Regions from separate parts of the Massilia oculi genome, predicted to be linked through region 3. Evidence: predicted binding sites of a transcription regulator. Region 3 holds the regulator's gene; each other region holds the start of a gene.
The links. Region 3 encodes sigma-54, which starts transcription at its own class of promoters, with help from an activator protein. Its sites were predicted from a motif close to TGGCANGNAANCTGCTTT; they were not measured.

Region 1: prpB (methylisocitrate lyase) is a predicted target of sigma-54. The motif match lies at 5,162-5,179, and genes of this name have one in related genera.
Region 2: DIR46_RS08460 (ANTAR domain-containing response regulator) is a predicted target of sigma-54. The motif match lies at 2,883-2,900, and genes of this name have one in related genera.

Annotation. Positions count from the first base shown of each region.
Region 1 is NZ_CP029343.1:1,164,427-1,171,650, reverse strand. It holds gene prpR (propionate catabolism operon regulatory protein PrpR) at 1-1,047, opposite strand, end outside; gene DIR46_RS05435 (DUF485 domain-containing protein) at 1,212-1,520, shown strand; gene DIR46_RS05430 (cation acetate symporter) at 1,520-3,187, shown strand; gene DIR46_RS05425 (antibiotic biosynthesis monooxygenase family protein) at 3,236-3,562, opposite strand; gene DIR46_RS05420 (zinc-dependent alcohol dehydrogenase family protein) at 3,592-4,581, opposite strand; gene DIR46_RS05415 (ArsR/SmtB family transcription factor) at 4,646-4,948, opposite strand; gene prpB (methylisocitrate lyase) at 5,218-6,108, shown strand; gene prpC (bifunctional 2-methylcitrate synthase/citrate synthase) at 6,124-7,224, shown strand, end outside.
Region 2 is NZ_CP029343.1:1,821,840-1,829,063, reverse strand. It holds gene DIR46_RS08465 (S9 family peptidase) at 1-2,244, opposite strand, end outside; gene DIR46_RS08460 (ANTAR domain-containing response regulator) at 2,911-3,555, shown strand; gene DIR46_RS08455 (CmpA/NrtA family ABC transporter substrate-binding protein) at 3,591-4,757, shown strand; gene DIR46_RS08450 (MFS transporter) at 5,015-6,313, shown strand; gene nirB (nitrite reductase large subunit NirB) at 6,328-7,224, shown strand, end outside.
Region 3 is NZ_CP029343.1:2,489,518-2,496,741, forward strand. It holds gene DIR46_RS11500 (DUF5694 domain-containing protein) at 1-236, opposite strand, end outside; gene DIR46_RS11505 (enoyl-CoA hydratase/isomerase family protein) at 321-1,406, opposite strand; gene hpf (ribosome hibernation-promoting factor, HPF/YfiA family) at 1,530-1,889, opposite strand; gene DIR46_RS11515 (RNA polymerase factor sigma-54) at 1,965-3,440, opposite strand; gene lptB (LPS export ABC transporter ATP-binding protein) at 3,452-4,204, opposite strand; gene lptA (lipopolysaccharide transport periplasmic protein LptA) at 4,216-4,764, opposite strand; gene lptC (LPS export ABC transporter periplasmic protein LptC) at 4,813-5,418, opposite strand; gene DIR46_RS11535 (KdsC family phosphatase) at 5,430-5,984, opposite strand; gene DIR46_RS11540 (KpsF/GutQ family sugar-phosphate isomerase) at 5,984-6,982, opposite strand; gene DIR46_RS11545 (monovalent cation:proton antiporter family protein) at 7,139-7,224, shown strand, end outside.

The DNA of each region.
Region 1 (7,224 bases), 1.3 Mb from region 3:
GCCGACCCGCATCACCTCGCGTTCTTCCAGCACGCGCAGCAGGCGGGTCTGCAGCGCCAGCGGCATTTCACCGATCTCGTCCAAGAACAGGGTGCCGCCGTTGGCGGCCTCGAACAGGCCGGCGTGGCCGCCGCGGCGCGCGCCGGTAAACGCGCCTTCCTCGTGGCCGAACAGTTCCGACTCCAGCAGCGACTCGGCGATCGCGCCGCAGTTCACCGCCACGAAGGGGCGGTTGGCGCCGCGGCGCGGACTTTCGCGGTGGATCGCCTGGGCCACCAGTTCCTTGCCGCTGCCGGTCTCGCCCTCGATCAGCACGGTGCTGGGCGAGCGCGCGTACAGCACCACGGTCTGGCGCAGGCGCTCCATCGCGGGCGAGTCGCCGCGCAAGTCGTTCATGCCGCGCCGCGCGCGTTGTTCAGTGGGCTTGCGCCGTCCACGGCCGGCCTCGAGCCGGGTCAGGCGCGCCAGTTCCAGCGCATCGTCGAAGGCCTGGCGGATCGAGGCCGCCGAATACAGGAACACGCCGGTCAGCCCGGCTTCCTCGGCCAGGTCGGTGATCAATCCGGCGCCGACGATCACGGCGATGCCCTCGGCCTTGAGTTCGTGCACCGCGGCGCGCGCATCCTCGCGCGTGACATAAGTGCGCTGGGCCAGGTCGAGGCCGAAGGTGGCGGCGAAGTCGCCCAGTTCCGGCAGTGGCGCCTGGTAGCTGATGACGCCGATGCGGTGCGAGACGCGGCGCGCCCGCGCCAGCGCCTTCAGTACGTCGAAGCCGCTGGCCTTGGCCGCCACCACCGGCACCGACACGCGGCCCTTGAGCCAGGCGGCATTCGAGCCGGCCGCGATGACCACGTCACAGTGTTCAGTAGCCAGGCGCTCGCGGATATGTTTCGCAGCCTCGTCAAAACCAAGATGCAGCGGTTCGATCAAAGCTAGGTGGTCGTATTCGACGGTGATGTCGCGGAACAGGTCGGACAGGCGCGAGACGGAGACGGTCCAGATGACGGGCTTGTCGCCGGCATCGAGCGGGGAACGGGACGAATTCATGTTTCAAGTCTAGTGCATTTTTCGGAGTAACGTTTCAATTTGAAACGCCGCAACGTAAGCGAACGGGCGGTCAATAACTTCGATGCCGTAAGAATCCGGTAAGGGGGCGCCCGTAGGATGGGTCTCAGCCGCAAAGGCAACACCAGAAAAACCAGGAGACAAAATTGGATCAAGACGTCGTACAAAGGGTCAAGAGCGACCCGAATTACCTCAAGCTCAAAGAGACCCGTTCCAGGTTCGGCTGGACGCTGACCTGGGCCATGATGATCGTGTACTACGGCTTCACGCTGCTGGTCGCCTTCAACAAGGAGTTCATGGGTTCCCGCATCGGTGACGGCGTCATGACCTGGGGCATTCCCCTGGGCCTGTTCGTCATCGTGTTCACCGTCGTCATCACCGGCATCTACGTGCGCCGCGCCAACCGCGAGTACGACGAGCTGAGCGACGCCATCAAAGCGAAAGTGGGTGCCTGATGAAACGCTTCCACACCGCAGCCGCTCTCGCCGCGTTGGCTTCCCTTGCCGCCGCCGGCATCGCCCAGGCCGCCCCTGACCTTGGCCAGGGCGTCAAGCAAGCCACCAACTGGACCGCCATCATCATGTTCGGCGTGTTCGTGCTGGGCACCCTGTACATCACCAAATGGGCTGCAGCCAAGACCCGTTCGGCATCCGACTTCTATACCGCCGGCGGCGGCATCACCGGCTTCCAGAACGGCCTCGCGATCGCGGGCGACTTCATGTCGGCCGCCTCCTTCCTGGGCATTTCCGCCGCCGTGTTCCTGGACGGCTTCGATGGCCTGATCTATGCGATCGGCTTCCTGGTCGGCTGGCCCGTCATCACCTTCCTGATGGCCGAGCGGCTGCGCAACCTGGGCCGCTTCACCTTCGCCGACGTGGCCTCCTACCGCTTTGCCCAGAAGCCGATCCGCGTGTTCGCGGCCTCCGGCACCCTGGTCGTGGTGGCCTTCTACCTGATCGCGCAGATGGTCGGCGCCGGCCAGCTGATCAAGCTGCTGTTCGGCCTGGACTACTGGATCGCGGTGGTGCTGGTCGGCATCCTGATGATGGTCTACGTGCTGTTCGGTGGCATGACCGCCACCACCTGGGTGCAGATCATCAAGGCCGTGCTGCTGCTGTCGGGCGCCTCGTTCATGGCGTTCTCGGTGCTGGCCCAGTACAACTTCAGCCCGTCGCAACTGTTCCAGTCGGCCACCGAGCTGCACGCCAAGGGCGACGCCATCATGGGCCCGGGCAGCTTCATCAAGGACCCGATTTCCGCGATTTCGTTCGGCATGGCGCTGATGTTCGGCACCGCCGGCCTGCCGCACATCCTGATGCGCTTCTTCACCGTCCCGAGCGCCAAGGAAGCGCGTAAATCGGTGCTGTGGGCCACCACCTGGATCGGCTACTTCTACATCCTGACCTTCATCATCGGTTTCGGCGCGATCGTGCTGGTCGGCACCAACCCGGCCTTCAAGGATGCAGCCGGTGCACTGCTGGGCGGTAACAATATGGCGGCAGTCCACCTGGCGCAAGCCGTGGGCGGCGATGTCTTCCTGGGCTTCATCTCGGCCGTGGCCTTCGCGACCATCCTGGCGGTGGTGGCCGGCCTGACCCTGTCGGGCGCCTCGGCGGTCTCGCACGACCTGTACGCGACCGTGTTCAAGAAAGGCCAGGCAACCAGCGCCAACGAGCTGAAGGTGTCGAAGATCACCACCATCTGCCTCGGCATCATCGCCGTGCTGCTGGGTATCGCCTTCGAAAAGCAGAACGTCGCCTTCATGGTGTCGCTGGCCTTCGCGATTGCCGCTTCGGCCAACTTCCCGGTGCTGTTCATGTCGGTGCTGTGGAAAGACTGCACCACCCGCGGCGCCACCGTGGGCGGCTTCCTGGGCCTGGCGACCGCGGTCATCCTGACCGTGCTGTCGAAGTCGGTGTGGGTCGACGTGCTGGGCAACGGTGCCGCGATCTTCCCGTACGCGTCGCCGGCGATCTTCTCGATGGCGGTCGGCTTCTTCGGCATCTGGATCTTCTCGATCACCGACAAGGGCCCGCGCGCACGCATCGACCGCGCCGGCTTCGAGGCGCAGGAAGTGCGCGCCGAGACCGGTATCGGTGCGGCGGGCGCGTCGGCGCACTGAACCGTCGTTGAGTATCAAAAAGGGGCGGCCTGAAAGGGCCGCCCTTTTTTATTTGCCCGACGTCGCGTCCCACGGCTCGAGGCTGAAGGCCGCACCTTCGATGTGGCGGACGGCGGGTTCGCCCGCGAGATAGTCCTGCAAGCCCGCCATGAACAGCTGGTGGTCGTCGCTCGTTTCGAAGCGTGGGGTGTGATCTTCCAGTGTCTGCCAGCGCACGATGAGCGTGAACTGTTGCGGCAGCTCGATCCCGGGCGCCAGCAAATGGCCCCGATAACCCTTCGCGCGGGTCAGCAGGTGAGCGACGTCGGCAAATGCATGTCTGAACGCGTCGGTGTGTTCAGGCCGGACGAGCAGGGTGGCGATTTCGTAAACCATGACGTTCCTTTCGACGTGAATCAACCGGTTCAGGCTTGCGCGCTCGTGCGATCGGCCAGCGGCCCCACCGCGATCGCGATCTTCCCCCTGAGGCCGTTGTCACGGCTTTCCAGCCGCGCATGCGCAAGCGGGATGTCGGCCAGCGAGTAGACGGCGCCGACGTGGGGCCTCAGCTGGCCGCGCTCGATCAAGGCGCTCAGTTCGTCGAGCTTGCCGCGGTTCTGGCGGGTGAAGACGAAGTGGTAGCTCGCATTCTTGCCCCAGGCCTGGATCAGGTTCTGCGGTATCGCGATGTCCACGATCGACACCACGCGGCCGAGCTGCGCCAGCACGTCGGGGCTGCGCGTCAAGGTGTCGCCGCCGATGGTGTCGAACACCACGTCGACGCCGTGGCCACCGGTCTCGCGCACGATGGCCTCGACATAGTCCTCTTTCGTGTAATCGATGACCACGTCGGCGCCCAGGGAGCGTGCGAACGCGAAGTTCTCTTCCTTTACCGTGGTGAACACGCGGGCGCCCATGGCCTTGGCGACCTGGATCACGACGTGTCCCACTCCGCCCGCGCCGCCATGGATCAGGACGCTTTCCCCGGCTTTCAGCTGTGCACGGACGGCGAGCGCTTCCCAGGCGGTGCCGCCGACGAGGGTCAGGCTGGCGGCCTCGAGATGGGTGAGCGACGCGGGCTTCCTGCCGACGATGCTCTCGTTGGCGACATGGTATTCGGCATAGCTTCCGGGACCATCGAAGATTTGCGGGGTGTACCAGACTTCGTCGCCCGGCGCGAACGCGGTCACGCCCGGTCCGACTTGCTCGACCACGCCCGAGACGTCGTGACCGGTGATGCCCGGCAGCGGCACCAGGTCGGCGTAGTCGCCGCGGCGCACCTGATAGTCGAGGGGATTGATGGAGGTTGCCTGCACACGCACCAGCACCTGGCCGGCCTGCGGTACGGGTTTTTGGACGTCGCGCAGTTCGAACGATTCCGGGCCGCCAAAAGAAGTGAGCACTTGAGCTTTCATGATTGTTTCCTCGTTTCGTTAAAAAGGGATATCGGGAATTATCGATATTTACTGGCAAAAAAATTTATAGCTCTTTGCCGATGATCTCGGCGAGCGCACTGATGGCTGCCTCATTGCGCTTGTAGTACGTCCACTGGCCAATGCGCCTGACTTCCACCAGGCCGGCTCTTTGCAGCGTCGCGAGATAATCGGACACGGTCGACTGGGACAGGCCGACACCTTCCTGGATGCTGCTGACACAGACGCCAACCGTGTGCACATCGCCCTCATCCTGCGGAGGGAAATGGTTCTCGGGATCCTTCAAGCCTTTCAAAATGTCGAGGCGTGTGCGGTTCGAGAGGGCTTTGAAGACATCGAGCAGTTCCATGGATTCCAGTATATCGGGATATCCCGATATGTCAAGCCACTCGTTCAGATCGTAGTGCCTTTAAGCTGGCCTTAATTGTTTCACGCGTTGCATCCCGCCGTTTCAGTATGAAACGATGGAGCCTCGACGGCAGGCGCGGGCGTGCGCGGTAATGCAGTCTAAGTGTTTGAATACAATGGAAAATGAATGCTGTTTAGCCATGATGAACAGGGCTGGCACGCGGTTTGCAATACCAATCCAGACAACAACCGCATCTGAAAGGACACCGCATGACCAAGCTCTCCGCCGGCGCCGCATTCCGCAAGGCAATGCAGGAAGAATCCCCTTTGCAAGTGGTCGGCGCCATCAACGCCAACCACGCCCTGCTGGCCCAGCGTGCCGGCTTCAAGGCGATCTACCTGTCGGGCGGCGGGGTCGCGGCGGGTTCGCTGGGTTTGCCGGATCTCGGCATCTCGAACCTGGACGACGTCCTGATCGACGTGCGCCGCATCACCGATGTGTGCGACCTGCCGCTGCTGGTCGACGTCGACACCGGTTTCGGCGCCTCGGCCTTCAACGTGGCGCGTACGGTGCGCACCCTGGCCAAGGCCGGCGCCGCCGCCTGCCACATCGAAGACCAGGTCGGCGCCAAGCGCTGCGGCCACCGTCCGGGCAAGGAAATCGTCAGCAAGGACGAGATGGTCGACCGCATCAAGGCCGCCGCCGATGCCCGTCCGTACGACGAGTTCGTGATCATGGCGCGCACCGACGCGCTGGCCGTGGACGGGCTGGACGCCGCCATCGAGCGCGCCGTGGCGTGCGTGGAAGCCGGCGCCGACATGATCTTCCCCGAGGCAATGACGAGCCTGGAGATGTACAAGCAGTTCGCCGACGCGGTCAAGGTGCCGGTGCTGGCCAATATCACCGAATTCGGTTCCACGCCGCTGTTCACCGTCGACGAATTGAAGGGCGCCGGTGTCGGCCTGGTGCTGTATCCGCTGTCGGCCTTCCGCGCGATGAACAAGGCGGCCGAGAACGTGTACACCGCGATCCGTCGCGACGGCACCCAGCAGAACGTGCTCGACACCATGCAGACCCGCGCCGAACTGTACGACCGCATCGACTACCATCGCTACGAACAGAAGCTCGACGCGCTGTTCGCCCAGAACAAAGCCAAGTAATCAGGAGACCAGGACATGAGCACCACCAACAACGAAACCCCAACCTTCAAGCCGAAGAAATCCGTGGCCCTGTCCGGCGTCGCCGCCGGCAATACCGCGCTGTGCTCGGTCGGCAAATCGGGCAACGACCTGCACTACCGCGGCTACGATATCCTGGACGTGGCCGATGCCTGCGAATTCGAGGAAATCGCCTATCTGCTGGTGCACGGCAAGCTGCCGAACGAGGCCGAGCTGCGCGGTTATAAAGCCAAGCTGAAGTCGCTGCGCGGCCTGCCGCAGGCGGTGAAAAGCGCGCTCGAAGCGCTGCCGGCCGGCGCCCATCCGATGGACGTGATGCGCACCGGCGTGTCGACCCTCGGCTGCGTGCTGCCGGAGAAGGACGACCACAACATCGCCGGCGCGCGCGACATCGCCGATCGCCTGATGGCCTCGTTCGGCTCGATGCTGCTGTACTGGTACCACTACAGCCATGCTGGCCGCCGCATCGACGTGGAAACCGACGACGATTCGATCGGCGGCCACTTCCTGCACCTGCTGCACGGCTTCAAGCCGAGCGAATCCTGGGTGCAGGCGATGCACACCTCGCTGATCCTGTATGCCGAGCACGAATTCAATGCCTCGACCTTCACCGCGCGCGTGGTCGCCGGCACCGGTTCCGACATGCACTCGGCCATCACCGGCGCCATCGGCGCGCTGCGCGGTCCGAAGCACGGCGGCGCCAACGAAGTAGCGCTCGACATCCAGAAGCGTTATGAAAACGCCGACGAAGCCGAGGCCGACATCCGCAACCGCATGGCCAACAAGGAAGTCGTGATCGGCTTCGGCCATCCGGTGTACACGATCTCGGACCCGCGCAACAAGGTGATCAAGGAAGTGGCGCGCTCGCTGTCTCTCGATGCCGGTTCGATGAAGATGTTCGACATCGCCGAACGCCTGGAGTCGGTGATGTGGGAAGTGAAAAAGATGTTCCCGAACCTGGACTGGTTCTCGGCCGTGTCGTACCACATGATGGGCGTGCCGACCGCCATGTTCACGCCGCTGTTCGTCATCTCGCGCACTTCGGGCTGGGCCGCCCACGTGATCGAGCAGCGCATCGACAACAAGATCATCCGCCCG
Region 2 (7,224 bases), 670 kb from region 3:
CTGCGCCATGCGCACCGAGTCCTGGTAGAACACGTTATCGTCGATCATGCCGTGCGAGATCAAGAGGTGGCCCTTCAGGTTCTGCGCGTATTCGATCGGCGACGACTTCTTGTACGCCTCCGGATCGATGTCCGGGGTGTTCAGGATGTTGGCGGTGTACTCGTGGTTGTAGGTGGTCCAGTCGGTCACCGGGCGCAGCGCGGCGCCGGCCTTGAAGGTGTCCGGTGCGCGCATCAGGGCCATGAAGGTCATGAAGCCGCCGTAGCTGCCGCCATAGATGCCGACGTTGGCGGCGTCGCCCTGGTGCTGGTTCACCATGTACTTGACGCCGTCGATGTAGTCTTCCAGTTCCGGATGGCCCATCTGGCGATAGATCGCGGTGCGCCACTTGCTGCCGTAGCCTTTCGAGGCGCGGTAGTCCATGTCCAGCACCACGTAGCCGTTCTGCACCAGCAGGTTGTGGAACATCTGCTCGCGGAAGTAGTTCGGATAACGCTTGCTGACGTTCTGCAGGTAGCCGGCGCCGTGCACGAACATCACGACCGGATACTTCCTGCCCGGCTCGAGCTGGGCCGGACGATACAGCTTTGCCCACACCGGATCGCCGCCGGCGCTGGAAGGCACGGCCACGTACTGCGGCTGGATCCACTCGCGCGCCTTGAATTCCGGCGTACGGGTGTCGGTCAGCTTGCTCGCTTCGCCGCCCGAGACTGGCACGGTCGCGATCTGGATCGGGGTGTAGCTGGACGACCAGTGCACCAGCAGCTTCTTCTCGTCCGGCGACAGGGCGAACTTCTCGACGCCATCGAGCCTGGTCACTTCGCGGACCTCGGTTGCACCATTCGCGCCATTCGCTTTCACGGCGCAGACTTCGTAGTCGCCCGGCGTCTCGCGGTTGCACAGCATGTAGGCGGTGCTGCCGTCATAGGTCCAGCGCACGTCGCTGGCTTCCCACTTGCCGGTGGTGAGGGCGCGCGGCGCGGCGGCGCTGGCGCTGTCCTTGGTGTACAGGTGCGAGTAGCCGCTTTCCTCCGACAGGTACCACAGCGTGCGGTTGTCCGGCAGCCAGCCGAATTCGGCGTTGTCGTAGTTGACCCAGGCGCCGTCGCTCAGGCGGTGCAGGGGCTTCAGTTTCGCGGCGCCCAGGTCGACGCTGGCGATCCAGCGGTCCTTGTTGTCGACTGCGCGCAGCATGACGGCGACGTTGGCGCCGTTGGCGCTCCAGTCGATCGCGTTGCGCCCGCCCGAGACGACCACCGGGCGGTTGCCCTTCAGCGGATCTTTTTTAGCGGCGGCGCGCAGCTCGGCCAGCGGATCGACATTGACGCCCGGGAGCGCGTCGAAGGCGATGTCCTGCACCTTGTTGGTGCGCAGGTCGACCAGCTTCAGTGCATGCGGCACCGGCATGTTGCGGCCGACGCGGGTGCGCACGTCTTCGGTCTCCTCGTAGCCCGACTCGTTCACGTAGCGCGGCATCTTGCCGGCGCGGCCCTTGTCGGCGCCCTTGGCGGCGGTGACCACCAGCAGCCAGCGGCCGTCGGGCGACAGCGAACTGCCTTCGATGGTGACCTTGTCGCCCAGGTAGACCGGGTTCGGCGCCATCGAGGCGTCGGCGCGGCGCAGTTCGTCGGTGCGCGCGCGCAGGGCGTCGCGGTCATCCTTCTGGCGCTTGAGGTGCTCGATCAGGCGCAGCTCGGTCGAACGGTAGGGATCGTCCTCGGGCGCGTTCGGGTCCTTGGCGGCGCGCGGCAGGGCGGCCGGGCCGGTGACACGGCTGGCACGGTCCCACACATACCAGTCGTTGCCGACGCGGTACTGGACCGCGCGCTCGTCCGCCGTGTACTGGGCGGCGGTGATGCGGCTGGCGCCGCGGGTGACCTGGACCAGCTGGCCCGACTTGAGGTCGCGCTCGAACAGGTCGTTGTTGCGCAGGACCAGCATGCGGCTGTTGTTGCGGTTGTAGACGACGTCGGCGCTGTCGATCTTCGGCAGATCGGCGTCCTTGACCAGCTGGGCCTTGCCCGCCGCGACCTGGAACACGTCACGCACCGGCGAGCCGGTGCGTTTCTGCTTGTAGTACACCTGCTTGCCGTCCCAGCTGAACCAGGCGTCTTCCACCGGGGTGCCGATCCAGTCTGGATGGCTCATCGCCTGGTCGAGGGTGATTGGAGTGGAAGCCGCCGCCGGCAGCGCGATCAGTGCGGCGAAGGAGGCCGCAAACAGGGTAAGTGCAGGTGTTCGCATGGTGGGTCTGATGAGTGAAGAAATGGCGTACTTGCCAGCAATGCTTGCCAGAAATGCGCATGCATTCTAGCGCAGGCATTCATCAGGACCGCGAGATGTGACAGGTTTTTTTTGCTGTAAAGACAAGCGCCGGCGGTACGTAAGTATGGCCGGCGCCCGATGCGGAGCGGATATCGCGGCAGTGACGCACCGCAATGCGTCCCTGTATTACATGGCCTTGAACGGACCTTTTGGCGGACGCGGCAGGAACATCGCGACGCGGGCTGCCACGGCGACGACGGCCAGGGCGATGGTGACGTATTCGAGCGGGTGCATGATCAACCCCGCACTGCCGGAGCGTAGCCGCCGTGGGCGACGTACAGATCTTGCGAGAAGCTGCGGATGGCCGAGATGGCTGCCGCGAAGAAGCTGGTGCGTTGGATGGCTGCAGTCATGATTGTTCCCCTGAGATAAATACTTCGATGTTGCGTTGCAGTATAGGGGCGTCCTCATCATAAACAAACTTTAGATTTGTGATTCCCGCGATTCATTCTGTGAATGATTATTAAGTTGCTCTCATGCAAGACATTCGATATGCGAATATCTCGGGCAAGGCGTTCCGCATAAGAAGGGCATGGGCCATTGGCGATGCTCGCGCCTGGTGCGAATCTTGCATATCGTAAGCATATGAAATCGCGAGACAGTGCTTCACCACATCTGCGGATCGTCGTCGTGCTTTCCGCAACAGCGCCCGGCACCGATCCGGACGCCGCCCAGGCCGCGCAGACGCGGCGCAGCACGGCGCTGCGCATCGGCCTGCTCGAATCGGGCTACGACCTGATCGCATCGCTGCCGGCCGACGTCTTCCTGCCCGAGCGCATCGCCCAGCTGCAGCCCGACCTGATCATCGCCGACAGCGAGTCCGACGCACGCGACGTGCTCGAGCACATCGTGATCGCCACCCGCGACGCGCGGCGTCCGATCGTCCTGTTCACCGAGGACGATGCGCCGGCCAGCATGGACGCGGCGATGGACGCCGGCGTCTCGGCCTATATCGTGGCCGGCCTGCAGGCCGAGCGCGTCAAGCCGGTGCTGGATGTGGCGCTGGCGCGCTTCCGGCGCGAGCAGAAGCTGCTCGATGAGCTGAGCGACACGCGCCAGAAGCTGGCGGAGCGCAAGACCGTCGACCGCGCCAAGGGCCTGCTCATGAACCGCTACAGCCTGACCGAAGAGCAGGCCTACCAGCGCCTGCGCACCCTGGCGATGAACAAGAACCTGAAGCTGGCGGAAGTCGCGCAGCGCCTGATCGACGTGGAAGACCTGCTCGGCTAGGCCACGCTTCACTACAGACAAGGACAAGGAGACGTATGACATTGGCAGGCAGAGGCGCCTGGATCGCCGGCACCGACCGGCCCGAGATCGAGACCGTCCGCATCGGCTTCATGCCGCTGGCCGATTGCGCGCCGCTGGTGATGGCGTCGGTGCTCGGCTTCGACGAACGGTACGGGGTGCGCTTCGCGCTCACACGCGAACTGTCCTGGACCGCGATGCGCGACCGCCTGATCGGCCAGCAGCTCGATGCGGCCCATGCGCTGTACGGGATGGTCTACGGCATCCAGAACGGCATCGGCACCCAGCAGTGCGATATGGCGGTGTTGATGAACCTGCACCAGAACGGCCAGAACATCACGCTGTCGCGCGCGCTCGCCAACGCCGCCCTCGATCCGGGCCTGCTCAAGCGCGAGATCGACGCGAAAGGGCGCAAGCTCACCCTGGCCCATACCTTCCCGACCGGGAACCACGCGATGTTCCTGTATTACTGGCTGGCCGCGCATGGCGTCGACCCGCTGGTGGATTGCCAGGCGGTGACGGTGCCCCCAGGGCAGATGGCGGCCAGCCTGGCCGCCGGCCATATGGATGGCTTTTGCGCCGGCGAGCCGTGGGGTCAGCGCGCGCAGCGCGACGGCGCCGGGGTGCAAGCCGCGTCCAGCGAACAGGTATGGCCGAACCATCCGGGCAAGGCGCTCGGCACGCGCGCCGGCTTCGCGGCCAGCCACCCGAATACCTGCCGCGCCATGATCGCCGCGCTGCTGGAGGCGGCGCGCTGGCTCGATGCCTCGCGCACCAACCGCGAAGCCGCGGCCGAGGTGCTGGCCAGTCCCGCCTACGTCAACGCCAGCCGCGAGACGCTGCAGTTCTGCCTGGCCGGCAGCCATATCGACGAGCATCGGGAAGGCGCCTGGCGCGGCCACAACGGCCTGCGCTTCCATGCCGACGGCGAGGTCAACTTCCCCTGGCTGTCGGATGGCATGTGGTTCATGACCCAGCACCGGCGCTGGGGCCTGCTGCGCGAAGCCCCTCCTTATCTGGCGCTGGCGGCCCAGGTCAACCGCATCGACCTGTACCGCGAGGCGGCCGAACGCACCGGCACGATGCTGCCCGCTACCCCGATGCGCAGCTCGACCCTGCTCGACGGCCGGGTATGGGACGGCAGCGATCCGCATGCCTGGGCCGGCGCACCATCCGGATCTTGAACGCGGTGCATGCGGGTGCATCATCGTGGGGAGCGATGCACCGCAATGCAGCATCCGAACGCATTTCATCAGCGTCCGCTCCCTGAAGCACCGGTGGCACGCCTCTTGCTCATACCTCTGACAGGATCAATGGCGATTCTCTTCACGATTTTCACTTAGCGCCGGCCCAACGCGGGGACGGCAACAGGACAACGGCGTCCGCAGCTACTGCCCATGGCAGCCAGCGCGGACGCCTTTTCGTTTTTAAAGGAAGAACAATGGCCAGCAAAGCGGACAGCATCAAGCTCTTTTCCTTCCAGGGGGCGCCGATGCGCGCCTTCCACCTCACCTGGGTCGCCTTCTTCGTCTGCTTCTTCGCCTGGTTCGCCTGCGCGCCGCTGATGCCGGTCATCAAGGGCGAATTCGGACTCTCGATGGAGCAGATCGCCAACATCAATATTGCGGCGGTTGCGATCACCATCTTCGTGCGTCTGCTGGTCGGTCCGCTGTGCGACCGCTACGGCCCGCGCAAGACGTACACGGGCTTGCTCCTGCTGGGCGCGATTCCCGTGCTGGGCGTGGCGCTGGCGCAGAGCTACGAGGCCTTCCTGCTGGCGCGCCTGGGCATCGGCGCGGTCGGCGCCAGCTTCGTCATCACCCAGTACCACACCTCCGTCATGTTCGGACCGAAGGTGGTCGGCACCGCCAACGCGGCGGCGGCGGGCTGGGGCAATGCCGGCGGCGGCGCGGCGCAGGCGGTGATGCCGCTGATGCTCACCGCCATCGTGATGCTGGGCGTGAGCCAGTCGCTGAGCTGGCGCCTGGCGCTGGTGGTGCCGGGCGTGATGATGATCGTGATGGCCTTCTTCTACTGGCGCTATACGCAGGACTGCCCGGCCGGCAATTACGACGACCTGCGCAAGACCGGCCGCATGCCTGATGCCGGCGGCAAGGGCGGATGGGCGAGCTTCGTCGCCGGTTGCCGCAACCACCGCGCCTGGCTGCTGTTCGTCACCTATGGCGCCTGTTTCGGCATCGAGATCTTCATCCATAACATCGCCGCCGTGTATTACGTCGAGCACTTCGACCTGTCGCTGGCCCAGGCCGGCATGGCGGCGGGCAGCTTCGGCCTGCTGGCGCTGTTCGCCCGCGCGCTGGGCGGCTGGCTGTCGGACAAGGCGGCGCTGTCGGGTGACCTGAACCGCCGCGTGACCGTGCTGTTCGTGCTGATGATCGGCGAAGGACTCGGCTTGCTGTGGTTCGCCCAGGCCGAGGGCGTCGTGTTCGCCGTGGTCGCGATGCTGGTGTTCGGCCTGTTCACCCACATGGCCTGCGGCGCCACCTATGCGCTGGTGCCGTTCATCGCGCCGAAGGCGCTGGGCGGCGTGGCCGGCATCGTCGGCGCCGGCGGCAACGTCGGCGCGGTGGCGGCCGGCTTCCTGATGAAGGGTACGGGCGACATCAAGCAGACGCTCACCATCCTCGGCGGCCTGGTGCTGGTCGCCAGCGTCTGCGCCATCGCAGCCCGATTCACCGCGACGGGCGCCGACACGGCGCCGGCAGCCGCAGCAGCTTGATCAGGGAGCAGCAAATGCATATCGTCGTCATCGGCCACGGCATGGTGGGCCACAAATTCCTCGAAACCCTGGCCGCCAGCGGGCGGCAAGACTTGCGCATCACGGTGCTGGGCGAAGAACCGCGGCCGGCTTACGACCGCGTGCACCTGTCCGAATTCTTCGCCGGGAAGCGTGCGGACGACCTGTCGCTGGTCGCGCCGGGCTTCTTCGAGCGTGAAGACATGGTGCTGCGCCTGAATGCGAAAGTAGTCGGGATCGACCGGGCGGCGCAGAAGGTGACGCTGGCCGACGGTACCTCCGTCGCCTATGATCGCCTGGTGCTGGCGACCGGTTCCTATCCCTTCGTGCCGCCGGTGCCCGGCGCCGACCGCAAGGACTGCTTCGTCTATCGCACCATCGAAGACCTGGAAGCAATGCAAGAGGCGGGAACGCGTTCCAAGTCCGGGGTCGTGATCGGCGGCGGCCTGCTGGGCCTCGAATGCGCCAAGGCGCTGCGCGACCTGGGCCTGAACGCCCACGTGGTCGAATTCGCGCCGCGCCTGATGGCGGTGCAGGTCGACGATCCCGGCGCGCGCGTGCTGCGCACCCGCATCGAGGAGCTGGGCGTCGGCGTCCACACGGGCAAGAACACGCTGGCCATCGTCGATGGCGACGACACCAACCACCGCATGCAGTTCGCGGACGGTACGCACCTGGACACCGACATGATCGTGTTCTCGGCCGGCATCCGCCCGCGCGACGAGCTGGCGCGCGCGTCCGGGCTCGGGATCGGCCCGCGCGGCGGCATCGTCATCGACGACCGCTGCCAGACCTCGGACCCGCACGTCTACGCCATCGGCGAATGCGCATGTTGGCGTGGCCAGCTGTTCGGCCTGGTCGCGCCGGGCTACGACATGGCGCGCACCGCGGCG
Region 3 (7,224 bases):
TCGACCGCGATCGCCTGCGGCTTCCAGCCCGCGAGCCGGTCGTTCAGCAGGGACAGGCTCGATGGCTGGAAGGTCTTGGGCAGTTGCGACAGGTGGGGCGAACCGAGCACCATGATCTCGCTGGCCGGCCCTGCGGCCGGGCCCTTGAGCCGGCTCGGATCGAAGGCCGGCTGGTAATCTTGCGCGACGGCGCCGCCGCATAGCGTCATCGAGATCAGCAGGGCACGCAGGCGCATCGGTCTTCCTTTCGAGTCATGAAGACCCGATGTTCACACCTCGTCGATGCGCTGTCACGCAAAAATCGATATGCATGCTCCCGCTTATGCGAGATGCCTGAGCGGATGCGCGTGACCAGGCCACACCGGTTCGAAGAAGCGCGCCACCATGTCGGGCGTGACCTGTTCGAGCGCCGGCGGATTCCATTGCGGCGCATTGTCCTTGTCGATAACGAGCGCGCGTATGCCTTCGAGCACTTCGCCATGCTCGAAATTGCGGCGCACCAGCGAGCGCTCCATGCGCAGGCAATCGGCCACGGACAGCGCAGCGCCGCGCGCCAGCAGCTCGTGGGTCACGCACATCAACAGCGGCGAGCGCTGGCGCATCGCCTTCAGGGCTTGCTGCGCAAACGGCGTCTCGTCGCGTTCGAGCGAGGCCATGATGGCGGCGACCGAGCCGGCGCCGAAGTGGGTATCGACCAGCGTGCGCCGGGCCTGCAGCTCGCTCTCGCCTGCCGCTTGCGCGAACGGCGCGGCGAAGGCGCGGATGGCGGCGGGAAGTGCGGCGCCGCCGGTCGTCTCGATCAACGCGTTCAGGGCCGGCAGCTCGGCGCTGGGCACGAACACGTCGGCCAGGCCCACGTAGAGCGCGTCGGCGGCCTTGATCGTCAGGCCGGTCAGGCCCAGGTAGTTGCCGAGCCGGCCCGGCGCATGCGACAGGAAGTGGCTGCCGCCGACGTCCGGGAACAGGCCGATGTTCACTTCGGGCATGGCCATCTTCGTTCGTTCGGTCACGATGCGCAGGCCGCAATCCGGCCCGCCCTGGGCGATGCCCATGCCGCCGCCCATCACGACGCCGTCCATGATGGCGATATAGGGCTTGGGATAGAAGTGGATCAGGTGGTTCAGCGCGTATTCTTCGGTAAAGAAATCCTCGAGCAGCGCGCTGCCGCCGGTCGGCCCCTTCTGTCCGACTTCATGGAAGAAGCGAATGTCGCCGCCCGCGCACAAGGCCTTCTCGCTGCTGCTGGTGAGCACGACTGCATCGACCCGCCCATTGTCGCGCCAGCCAAGGAGGATGTCGGTCAATGCGCGCACCATCTCGAGCGACAGCGAATTGAGCGCCTTCGGGCGGTCCAGTGTGATGATGCCGGTGCGGTTGGCGATGCGGGTCAGGACGTGGTCGGTCATGGGTTGATCCATCATGAAGAGACCTGCATTTTACCGAACACGCGCCTCGGGTAGAACTGAAACGCTGGATGCAAAAAGGGCGTCCCCTCAGACGCCCTTAGCTAGTGTGAGCCCTGCGCCTGATCAGGCGACAGCAGCGTCTTCGCCGCCGATTTCCGGCATGCGTTTGATCGAGGTACGGCTATGGTCTTTCAATTGCTGCTTGTGTTTGAGGATCTGTCGGTCCAGTTTATCCATCAGCGTGTCGATCGCGGCGTACAGGTCTTGCGCGACGCTTGCCACGTGCAGGGTCTTGCCCGACACCTGGACGTTGATCTCTGCTTTCTGCCTTTTTTCTTTTTCAGTGAGGTTGTCGACGGCCAGGAAGACGTGGGTGTCGATCACCTGGTCGAAATGGCGAATGATGCGCTCGAGCTTATTCTGAACGTATTCACGGATGGCGGGGGTTACTTCGAGATGATGGCCACTGATTGTGAGGTTCATACACACTCCTTTGAAAAGGTTGCACCGTGTGGACCACACCAACGCGACAAGGCACGACGGGTGTGGACGGCGCAGTTACAAGGACTTGCGGAGGCTTACAGGGGGTATCTTGAGGGCTTCACGGTATTTTGCAACCGTCCGGCGCGCGATGACCATGCCTTGTTCCCCGAGCATCTCCGCGATCTTGCTGTCGGACAATGGGTTCCTAGGGTCTTCTGCTCCTGTCAATTGTGCGATGAGCGCACGGATTGCCGTCGAGGATGCTTCGCCTCCCGCCTCGGTGGCAACGTGGCTGCCGAAGAAATACTTCAACTCAAACATGCCGTGCGGGGTCAGCATGTATTTCTGCGTTGTGACACGAGAAATTGTGCTCTCGTGTAGGCCTAGTGTATCAGCTATCTCACGTAAAACAAGGGGCCGCATGGCAACCGCGCCATGCGAGAAAAAATTGCGCTGGCGCTCGACGATCGCCTCCGCCACACGCAGGATGGTGTCGAATCGCTGGCGCATATTCTTGATGAGCCACTTCGCTTCCTGCATCTGCGCGCCCATCTGCGCCTCGCTCTTGCCCTGCTTGAGCAGGCTGGCGTACAGGCTGTTCACGCGCAGGCGCGGCATCACGTCCGGGTTCAGGGTGACCGCCCAGCCGCTCTTGGAACGGCGCACGATCACGTCCGGCACCACGTAGTCCGACACGTTCGAGGCAAACGCCGCGCCCGGGTGCGGATTGCATTGGCGCACCACGGCCTGCACCTCGCGCAAGTCTTCGTCGTCGCAGTCGAGCGCCTTCTTCAGCTTGCTGTATTCGCGCTGGGCGAACCAGCTCAGGTAACCCTCGACGATGGTCAGCGCCATGCGCCGCGTCACCAGCGGCACACCGGGCATGCGCCGGATCTGCAGCGCCAGGCACTCGGCCGCGCTGCGCGCGCCGACGCCCACCGGGTCCATGCTCTGCACCAGCGCCAGCGCGCAGCGCAATTCGTCGATCTCGATCCCGAGCTCTTCGGGCAGCCTGGCGTGGATCTCGTCGAGCGGCTCCTCGAGGTAGCCGTTGTCGTCCAGCGCATCGATCACCAGCTCGGCCAGCGCACGGTCGCGCGCCGACAAGGTGGCTTCGCGCACCTGCTCCATCAGATGTTCGCGCAGGGTTATAGCGCAGGCTTCCAGTTGCGGGCGGCCGTCCTCGTCCTCGCCGCCGCCCGACGATGGCGCGCCGCCTTCGCTCCAGTCGGCATCAAAGCGATCGTGGTCCGCGCCGTTCTCGAAACCCTCGCCCTCCTGCGCCGGCGCGTCCTGGCCTTCGGCCTGCTGGCCGGGGGCCGGTGGCGCCTCGCCGTTGGCGGGCGCATTGTTGATCGCGCCATCGGCCAGCAAGCGTACCGAACGGTCGAGCGGATCGTCGAGCCGCTCGAGCAAGGGGTTATCGCCCAGTATCTGCTCGATCTCCTGGTGCAGCTCGAGCGTCGACAGTTGCAGCAACCGGATCGACTGCTGCAGTTGCGGCGTAAGCGCGAGGTGCTGCGAAGTGCGAAGTTGCAGGGACTGTTTCATCTAGGCGTCGCTCACATGCGGAAGTGTTCACCCAGGTACACGCGGCGGACCGACTCGTCCGCGATGATGTCGTCAGGGCGGCCGGAGGCAAGCACCGCGCCCTGGTTGATGATGTAGGCGCGGTCGCAGATGCCGAGCGTCTCGCGCACGTTGTGGTCGGTGATCAAAACGCCGATCCGGCGCTCCTTCAGGAAGCGCACGATGCGCTGGATCTCGATCACGGCGATCGGGTCGACGCCGGCGAACGGTTCGTCGAGCAGCACGAAGCGCGGATTGGTCGCCAGCGCGCGCGCGATTTCCACGCGGCGGCGCTCGCCGCCCGACAGCGACAGCGCCGGATTCTCGCGCAGCTTCTCGATCTGCAGGTCGGCCAGCAGGGTGTCGAGGCGCTCGTTGATCTGGTCTTTCGACAGCGGCTTGCCGTTGTCCTTCTGCAGCTCGAGCACGGCGCGGATGTTCTCTTCCACCGTCAGCTTGCGGAACACCGACGCCTCCTGCGGCAGGTAGGACAGGCCCAATACCGCGCGGCGGTGGATCGGCAGGCTGGTGATGTCGGTGCCGTTGATGTCGATCGAGCCGGCATCCGACGGCACCAGGCCGACGATCATGTAGAACGACGTGGTCTTGCCGGCGCCGTTCGGACCCAGCAAGCCGACCACTTCACCGCATTCGACCTGCAGCGACACATCGCGCACCACCAGGCGCTTGCCATAGCTTTTCTGCAGGCCCTTGACGACCAGGGTGCTGCAATCGCCCAGCTCCATCGGGATCGCCGTCATTGCGCGCCTCCGGCCGGGGCGCGCTTGGGCGACAGGATCAGGGTGCCGCGTCCGCCGCCGGCCTTGGTCTGGCCGCTGACGTCGTTGCGCACGGTGGCCACTTCCTTGCGGTTGTCGTAGGAGATGAAAGGTCCGGTGATCTGGTTGGTCATGCGCGAATTCTCGAGCTCCTTGATCAGGGCGTTCGAGTACAGGCGCACCAGCTCGGAACGCTCGTCGTACTCGATGCGCTCGGCCTGGCCTTCGACCCACAGGTCGGGGCCGCCGTCACGCTTCTGGCGGAAGGTGGTCAGCTTGCCGTTGGACGCGGTGAGCGTCACGCTCATATACCCTTCCGGCGACTCGTTGACCACGGCGCGGTCGGCCTTGAGCAGCAGCGTGCCGCGGGTCAGGACCACGTTGCCGGTGAAGACGCGGGTGCCCGTGATGCCGTCGACGTCGGCGGAGTCGTATTCGATGGTGGCCGGCTTGAGCGAGTCGGCGCGCTCGGCGGCCGCGGTCAGCGACAGCAGGGAAAGGAAAGCGGCAGCAAGGAGTTTTTTCATGGTTGGAAACGGGTCTCGGGTTGGCACGCGGCGCACGTCGTTCAAGGATCAGCGCTGGCGTGGCGGATAGACGATCTGGCCGCGGCTGGACAGGTGCATCTGCTGGGTCGCATTGTTGGCGACCATGCCGGTGCCCTTGAGCGTGGACGCGCCAAGTTGCATGTCGATCGGCAGATCGGTCTTCACGATTTCTTCATCGGGCAGCACGGTGAGCGCCTGGCTGCGCACGCGCAGCGCCTCGCTCTGCGCGGTCTTGGGACGCTGCAGGTCGACGTCGCCCATCAGTTCGACCCGGTGCTCCTGGTGATGAATCTGCGCGTTCTTCGCGACCACCGTCATCGGCGGGCGGCCCGGCTCGACGCCGCGCAGCACCGGCTCGTCGACGTGCGACACGTCGCCATTCGGAATGTGCGCAAGGCGCTTGCCCGACACCAGATAGCTCGGCTGGCCATTCTCGGTCATGCGCACGAACGAAAAATTCTCGACGATGTAGTCAGGTTCGTCCGGCGGCCCGCCGAGCTGGGCGTCGATGTCGGACGCCTGCATCAGCTGCAGCAGCCAGAAGCTGCCGAAGGCGAAGAAGGTGCCGATCACGATCATCGCCAGGAGATTCCAGCGGTGCGCGGTGCGCTTGTTGACGACGACGGTAGCCATTTTTTATAACCTCAGGCGAAGTACGGCGCGAGCGCCTGGTCGTAGGTGCCTTGGGCGCGCATCACGAGGTCGCACACCTCGCGCACCGCGCCGCGGCCGCCGCCATTCCTGGTGACGTAGTGCGCGCGATGCTGCACCTCGGGGTGGCCGGTCGGCACCGCGACGGCGAAGCCGACGCGCGCGAACAGCGGCAGGTCGATCACGTCGTCGCCGATGTAGCCGCACTGCTCGGCCGTGAAGCCGGTCGCTTCCAGCAGCCTGGCGAAGCCGATGCGCTTGTCGTGGATGCCCTGGTGGACGTGCGAGATGCCGAGATCGGCCGCGCGCTTGACGACGATCGGCGACAGGCGCGCGCTGATGATCGCGGTCTGCACGCCGGTTTTATTCAATAACTGGATCCCCAGGCCGTCGAGGACGTTGAAGGTCTTGGTGACTTCGCCTTCCGGACCATAGGTCAGACTGCCGTCGGTCAGCACGCCGTCGACGTCGAAGATCATGACCTTGATGCGCGCCGCGCGTTCCATGTGGGCCAATGGGGTAATGGCTGGGATAAACGTGTCGCTCATCAGATCACCTTGGCGCGGGTCAGGTCGTGGATGTGCAGCGCGCCGACCAGGCGGTCGTCCTGGTCGACCACCAGCATCTGGTTGATGCGGAATTCTTCCATCACGGCGACGGCGTCGACCGCCAGCTGCTCGGGGCGCACGCGGCGCGGGTTGACATGCATCACGTCGCGGATCTGGATGTCCGAGAAGTCGTGCATGCGCTCGATCACGCGGCGCAAGTCGCCGTCGGTGAACACGCCCACCGGACGGCCTTCGGCGTCGACGATGGCGGTCATGCCGAGGCCCTTGCGGGTGACCTCGAGCAGCGCCTCGACCAGCGAGGTTTCGGGGCCGACGCTCGGCACCGCGTCGCCGCTGCGCATCACGTCGCGCACATGGGTCAGCAGGCGCCGGCCCAGTGCGCCACCCGGATGCGAGAGCGCGAAGTCCTGCTCCCGGAAGCCGCGCGCATCGAGCAGCGCCACGGCCAGCGCATCACCCATCGCAAGGGTGACGGTGGTGCTGGTGGTCGGCGCCAGGTTGAGCGGACAGGCTTCCTTGTCCACCGCGATGTTCAGGTGCACGTCGGCCAGCATGGCCAGGCGCGAGGATGGTTTACCGGTCATGGCGATCACGCGTGCGCCCAGGCGCTTCACGGCCGGCAGGATGTCGAGGATCTCGGACGATTCGCCCGAATTGGAAATCGCGATCACGACATCGTTTTTGGTGACCATGCCCAGGTCGCCGTGCGCGGCTTCGCCCGGGTGCATGAAGAAGGCCGGAGTGCCGGTGGACGCCAGGGTGGCGGCGATCTTGCGGCCGATGTGGCCCGACTTGCCCATCCCGGACACGACCACGCGGCCGTCGCAGGCCATGATCAGCCGCGCGGCGTTCACGAAACTGTCGTCGTCGCCCAGGCGCGCCTGCAGCGCGCGGATGGCGTCGGCTTCGATCGACAGCGTTTCGCGACCCAATTCCAGCACGCGCCGGGCGAGGGTCTCGTCAAAACTTTTCGGCATTATTTTTTCATCGGTTACACTCATTTTGGAAGTATAAACGAATTGGGAAAGCAAAAAACTTGCCAGTCGTAACAAACGATAACAAGCGCATGCCGCACCACACCTGGCTAGTGCCATAAGATCAACATTTTTGCCATTTATCCCAGCATCGCATCAATGCATTCCGGTCTCGAACTCACCCTCCTCCTTCTGGGCTGCGCCGTCCTGGGCGTGGTCGCCTTCCGTAGCCTTCATCTGCCGCC